DNA from 2 places in the Pantanalinema rosaneae CENA516 genome. Region 2 is predicted to be linked to the other one. Evidence: riboswitches for the same ligand, from Rfam matches in the RefSeq annotation. Region 2 holds a riboswitch; the other holds the start of a gene.
The links. A riboswitch is a leader RNA that binds a small molecule or an ion and turns the genes downstream of it on or off. The one in region 2 is predicted to bind cobalamin.

Region 1 (3,410 bases), on a different contig from region 2:
GAGCCGCTGTTTCCAGAGATGAACTACAAGAAAAGTCCCTATGCTCATCTGGAGCGGTTTTCGGATACGAAGAAAGAGGCAAATACAAAAGCCAACTTCTTTGAAGCCAGTGTCACCAGCTATGTCATGTCCTCCAGCCTGGAAGGGTGGGATGATTTTTAGGAGACTTGCTGCTGCGTCACGGGTGGATAAAGATGGTGCATCACCTTTTTACCCTTCCCCAGATGAGAATCGACAATCTGTTTCGCCACCTCTGGAGTGACGCGGGTATACCAGGTTCGCTCACGTAGTGCTTCAGAACGCGGGTCGCCAGAGTAAAACACCACTGGTCCCAACTTGCAAACTTCCAGGCAACCTGCATTCATCACCGTCACATCCAGTCCAGCTTCCTCAACGGCTTGTTGGAGGGCTTCATAAGTGGGTTGCCAGTTGCGCGAGGGGTAGCAGCGACTGGAACGACAAACCGAGATGTAGGGACGCTTCAAGGGATTATGGTCAAACGGAATGGGACGATCGCCCAGCACATAAATCTGACGCAATTCCTCATATAAACTCAGCTTGTCGAGTTGGGGTTTGCCTTCCGGTAATAAGTCTTCATCTGCTCCCAAGAACGGATTGGGCAGAAACAGATTCATCATCTTTTCGCCCGCTCCATTCCAGAATTGAATGCCCCAACTCCGAGGTTCACCCCGCTCATTCAAGCGACGATACAGCGATGCTCGGTGGATCAACCGCTGCTGCCGAAGCTCCGGTGGCGTTTTGCAAAGGGGACCGCCCAAATGCTCTTCCACACACAGATGTAGATGCCATGCTTCGGTGACGACAGTGAGGTAGCCATCGTAGAGAATACAAATCTTCGGCGGCTGCGTAAATTCCAGCTCTAGAACACTGCCTTCCACCACATGACCCACTTGAGTCTCTTGCCAACGCTCTTGAAACAGAGTGTAGAGCAATGGACCGACGACATCGATCGTGCAAGGAAAGTCTTCATATTCAATGCTCTGCCCCGCATAGACAGGTTCTGTGCTGCGACGGTTGAGCGGGGTAATCCAGCGGGAGAATTCACTCATGGGATTGATCACAGTCTTCAGGTCAACGAGAAGTACGCTGTAGAATTCGCTGGTGGTTTAACACCAGAACGGTGTAGAAGGCAAAGAGGGCGATCGCCCAAATGCTGTCTCGCACAAACATTCGCAGGAACACATCAACCGTAAGACCATGCATGCCGACCCATTGATTGACCAGTAGAGTGCCGCTCTGATAGGCGGCAAATCCCAGCAACAGCGATATTCCTAACCACAAGCCCTGTCCTGCCCAACTCCGGCGGCTAAACGGTTGCGGCGTTGAGGCGATTAATACCACAGCAATCGTTCCTAGCAGATAGAAATGAACATTAACAATGATCGGCGGGAATTCTGACTCAGAGTTTTTGCTAAAAGTTCAGCAATCTCCTTACATCTTCGGGACAGCGGCAGATTCACGCTGCACTTCCCCCTTACGTCTGACGGCTGCTCCCCATCAGAACCGATGTCTCACCAAAGAATAGCATGGCGTGAGGAGAGCCGCACATTGTGAATCAAGCAGTTGAGCATACTTAATGTTGCGTAAGGTAACAACGAGGTTGAGTATTCCAACTTGCAGTGATACGCTCCTACTGTGTTTGATCGGCTCTGGTGGGGAACAGCCACCGGAAGTAAATGGGGAAAGAGTAGTGCAAAGCTGCCGCTGTCCCGCAACTGTGATGAGAGTTTGTCCTCTCTAAGTCAGGATGCCCGCCGATGTCAAAATCCATGTTGGATAAACCAGTCTGCGAGGCTACAGACGGACATGAAATTGCGTCTAGTGTTGCGCCTTGCCATCATGGCAGGGCTAAGTTGCTATTTAATCGTTGGTTCGCCCGCGCCTGCCCAAGCGATGCACATTATGGAAGGGTTCTTACCTGTACAATGGGCGGTATTTTGGTGGGTGGTGTCGTTGCCGTTCTTTCTTGTGGGACTGCGATCGCTGACTCGCATTACCAAACAAAATCCTGAGTTAAAGCCACTGATAGCGTTAGCAGGCGCATTTACCTTTGTCCTATCTGCTCTAAAAATTCCTTCAGTAACAGGCAGTTGTTCACACCCTACGGGGACAGGCTTAGGAGCGATTCTGTTTGGTCCTTCGGTGATGACGGTGTTAGGTGCTCTGGTATTGTTTTTTCAAGCATTGTTACTAGCCCACGGTGGCTTAACAACCCTCGGTGCCAATATGTTTTCGATGGCGATCGTTGGTCCATATGTAGCATATGGTATCTATCATCTGATCTTAAAAACAGGGCATCAAAAGGTCGCCATTTTTCTGGCTGCTGCCTTAGCAGATTTGTTTACCTATGTCACCACTTCAATTCAGCTTGCTCTGGCATTTCCTGCTGCTCAGGGTGGTTTTATGGCGGCATTCCTTAAGTTTGCTGGGATTTTTGCTGTGACACAAGTTCCCCTCGCAATTACTGAAGGATTGCTGACGGTGCTGGTATGGAATTGGCTGCAATCTTATGCTCGCCCGGATCTAGAAACCCTGAAAGTATTGAAGCAGGAAGCCTAAAATCATGAGCAAACAACCGACGAAATACGAGAACTGGCTGTTGATCATCGCAGTTCTAGCGCTGGCAGTGCTGCCTTTGATCTTTGTCAAGGGTGAATATGGGGGTGCCGATGGACAGGCTGAAGCCGCGATTGGGGAAATTCAACCCGGATACGAACCCTGGTTTAAGCCCTTGTATGAGCCACCGAGTGGGGAAGTAGAAAGCCTTTTATTTGCTTCCCAAGCGGCATTGGGAGCGGGGGTGATTGGCTATGTCATCGGGCTGTATCGCGGCAGCAGTAAGCGACAGGAACAGGAGAAAGAGTGATTGCATCATCATCTTGATGTTTACACTTACGCAAATCGCCTGCGGCAGATTTCGCCACAACAAAAGCTGTTATTTGCGATCGCAGTGCTTGTCATTGCCCTGATCACTCATCCCATTCCACAACTGCTGATTGCGGTTTGGTTAGGCATATGGACTGTAGGGTATGCTCGCATCCCTGCAAGGGTTTACCTGAGTGTTTTGATGGTTGCTGGACTGTTTTTGCTGACGAGCATTCCTGCGTTAGTAGTGAGCGTTGTTGCAGTCGATCAGATCGCATCCATTCAACCCGATCCAGTTGCCGGTATCACGTTTGGCAATGGATATTTCTTTGTTAGCCGAGACGGGCTGATTCGAGCCTTCCAAATTGGCATGCGATCGCTTGCCTGTACGTCCTGCCTGCTGTTTTTACTATTTACCATTCCGTTTACCGATCTGTTGCAGGTACTACGACAGTGGCGTGTGCCGATACTGCTGACTGAACTGTTACTGCTGATGTATCGATTTATCTTCTTGTTTTTAGACG
Region 2 (3,410 bases):
TTCCCCAACTCTGTAAGGTTGCTCCTAACACCCAGAAATATCACATTGAGGATGTTCACCGAGCGGGTGGGATTCCGGGGATTCTGGGCGAGTTGGATCGGGCGGGACTGCTCCACACGGATATACCAACCGTTCACAGTCCAACGATGAAAGCAGCCCTTGATCGCTGGGATGTCATGCGGACTAATGACGCGGCTGTGCATACCTTCTTCAAAGCGGGGCCTGCTGGCATTCCCACCCAACAAGCCTTCAGTCAATCGACTCGCTGGGACTCCCTTGACCTCGATCGCGAGAACGGCTGTATCCGTCGCCTCGAAAATGCTTACAGCACTGAAGGGGGACTGGCGGTACTCTACGGCAACTTAGCAGAACGCGGTTGCATCGTGAAAACGGCTGGCGTAGACGAAAGTATTCTGGTGTTTGAAGGCAAAGCCCGGATCTATGAAAGTCAGGATGCGGCAGTTAAAGGCATTCTGAATGACGAAGTCCAACCGGGAGATGTGGTAATCATTCGCTACGAAGGTCCACGGGGCGGCCCCGGGATGCAGGAAATGCTGTATCCCACCAGCTACCTGAAATCTAAGGAGCTAGGCAAGGTCTGTGCGCTGTTAACCGATGGTCGGTTCTCGGGGGGCACGTCGGGGCTATCGATCGGGCATGTGTCGCCGGAAGCAGCAGCCGGTGGCAACATAGCGCTGGTACAGGATGGCGATCGCATCTTGATCGACATTCCTAATCGCCGGATCAATGCTGACCTATCGACGGAAGAATTAGCCAATCGGCGGGTAGCAATGGAAGCGAAGGGTAAGGATGCCTGGAAACCGGCTCAGCCCCGACAGCGACGGGTGACAGCCGCCCTGAAAGCCTATGCTCTTCTGGCAACCAGTGCGGATCAAGGGGCGGTGCGTAACCTGGAGATGCTCAATTAACCGGTAGCACACTCAACTTGAATCTGAAGGTTTAGGGATGCTGAGACAACAGTTTCAGCATCCCCATTGCCTTTAATTGGAACATGTAGGAATGGGAATTAAATAACTCCGCATCTCTTTGTACGGGCGCGGCATGCGGCAGAGATTTTTGGGACAATGGCAAGGACTTTTTACCGAATGCCACGCCCCTACGCAAAATTACACCTTAATCAATCTGTAATCCTTAGGCGATCGGTAAGGGAGGCAACACCGCATGAATGCCCTGTTTCACTGCTTCTGGACGATCTTTATAGGGTACTCTGCCATCTGGAGCCGCCGCATACTGCTGACAAAATTGTAGGAGTTCAGGGATGGAATCAGTAGGAGAGAGTTGATGCAAAATAAAGGTAAGTTTCTGAGGTGCGGTAAATGCCACCATACAGGAACGATCGCAGGCTCCCATACAGCGTACTGGTTGCAGATGGATGCGATCGCGAATTCCAGAGGTTTCTAGACCAGCTTTGAGCTGGTTGAATAACAATTGCCCTTCACTTAACCCCTCTGGTGCGGCTTCAGTTTCAGCCAACTGGCAGAGTGTACAAACCAACAACGTATTTTGTGTCATGGATTCCCTGGTGATTTAGATGGCATGATCAAGCTGAAATTCTGTCCAACGCTGCTGCATCTGCTGGTAACAAGCCACTGGAGAGACGGCGAGATTTTGGAGCAAATTAATATCGGGTCGTCCCTGTTCATTAATCAGCAACAGTACGTCTCGGGCAGGATTGTATGTCTCGATCGTCTGGAGCAGTCGTGTGATCAATCCTGTGTCCAGGTTTAAAGCCTGTAAATACTCCGATACGTGTGACATGGGAATGAAGTGGGTCGTATATTCCACTAAGTCAGCCTGCCAATCCACAGCCCCGGCATCTGCGATCGCCATCTCACAAACGACCATCCCCCGCCCGTGGGTGATGAACCCTTGCCATGCGGCATGTCCCAGGGGCAGCAAATTCTCGCGAATAAACAGATTTTGCCAGTAGCCTAAACACCCCTGCCAGGTACTATCTTGAGGTCGCATACTTATCTCCCAATCGTTGCCTTGTCATCATGTCTAAATCCTGTGAAAATGCATCTTTGGCACTGTGTTGCCCCATCACCACTGCCGCCCCTGACTCTCGGCATCTAATGAGTGCTCTAGGGTCGATCGCCCCCAGATGCCCGTCTTGCTGTAGACCCAGATAGTCAGGGTGATGGTAGTTCTGAACGTCTACCGGGTCAGTTCATTGAATCGTGATGAAATTCTGAGCGATCGCAGCTGAGATGCAGAGACAAGCCGCGATCGTAGCCTAAGAATAAAATAACAAAATTGACCATCATCCGTACCTCGCAGATGAAACATAACGGGTTTACCAATCTCCTAAGGAGCCATCAGTCGGTGGGCATCCTGACTAAGAAAGCACGATCGCTTTCATCACAGTTGCGGGACAGCGGCAGATTTGCACTGCTCTTTCCCCCTCACGTCTGAATGGCTGCTCCCCATCAGAACCGACTTGAGTATATGCAGAGTAACACACAATCAGGTGATGCGGCTGCACTCCCTCAACGAATGTGATACCGACTGATCCCCCGAGTCTCAGGATATCGAACTTAGGACAGTGGTGAAAGCGGCAATCGGTACGATACGGTTGGGAGTCAGTCACCCTCAACCGTAATGGCAAATTTTCAGTTCCAACAGCACTCCCATGCCTTTTGGCAGTTCTTGCAGCAGGTATTGCAGGCACACTGGCGATCGCTGCTATTGCTGGGGCTGGGGGTAGGTCTACCCTTGTTTTTATTTGAGCAACTGGCAGTTGCCATCTCCCGGCAGCAGGGGGGCTTCCTGTGGGATGAGCCGATTTTGTTAGCCGTTCATGCCACTACGACAGTATTCTGGGATCGGCTGGTTCCAATCTTGACGCGGCTGGGTGGGTTTAAGGGGGTCACTCTCCTGACCACATTGTTATCATTCTGGTTACTCCGGCAACAACGGTGGCGATCGCTGATTTATTTGCTTCTAACTATGATTGGCAGTGGGTTGATCAATCGGCTGGCTAAGGCGGTATTACATCGAGTGCGCCCCAGCTTATGGACACCCCTAGCTCCTGAAGCGGATTTTGCTTTTCCCAGTGGTCATGCGACGGCGAGTATGACGTTTGTAGCAGCGATCATCATTCTTACCTGGGGAACTCGCTGGTGTTGGTTAGCCGTCTTAGGCGGAAGTAGTTTTGTGCTGGCGATCGCCTGGACCCGGTTATACCTGGGGGTGCATTTTCCCAGTGATATTGTGGCAGGCTGGTTAGTGTCAATTGCCTGGGCGATCGGGGTGAGTGTTGCGATTCGACCGCATCTGACGGCATCCACCCGGCGGGAGGAAGTTCAGTTAACTACGGAGGAAGCCCAAACCTTATCTAGAGACAATCTGTAGAGGTGAGTATATTATGCCATGACCACGATCGCCTC

Region 1: it holds a riboswitch for cobalamin, as region 2 does, so the genes downstream of both, ACN4EK_RS02390 (hypothetical protein) here and ACN4EK_RS00200 (hypothetical protein) in region 2, are expected to answer to the same signal.

What each region holds. Positions count from the first base shown of each region.
Region 1 is NZ_JBLZFZ010000003.1:50,798-54,207, reverse strand. Features, by position in the region: gene ACN4EK_RS02400 (ribonucleotide-diphosphate reductase subunit beta) at 1-162, shown strand, start outside; gene ACN4EK_RS02395 ((2Fe-2S) ferredoxin domain-containing protein) at 159-1,070, opposite strand; gene ACN4EK_RS02390 (hypothetical protein) at 1,093-1,362, opposite strand; cobalamin riboswitch at 1,389-1,544, opposite strand; cobalamin riboswitch at 1,649-1,794, shown strand; gene ACN4EK_RS02385 (energy-coupling factor ABC transporter permease) at 1,828-2,580, shown strand; gene ACN4EK_RS02380 (energy-coupling factor ABC transporter substrate-binding protein) at 2,585-2,887, shown strand; gene cbiQ (cobalt ECF transporter T component CbiQ) at 2,888-3,410, shown strand, end outside.
Region 2 is NZ_JBLZFZ010000001.1:69,729-73,138, reverse strand. Features, by position in the region: gene ilvD (dihydroxy-acid dehydratase) at 1-929, shown strand, start outside; gene ACN4EK_RS00205 (DUF1636 domain-containing protein) at 1,153-1,533, opposite strand; gene ACN4EK_RS00200 (hypothetical protein) at 1,549-1,989, opposite strand; cobalamin riboswitch at 2,329-2,476, opposite strand; gene ACN4EK_RS00195 (phosphatase PAP2 family protein) at 2,623-3,375, shown strand; gene ACN4EK_RS00190 (hypothetical protein) at 3,387-3,410, opposite strand, start outside.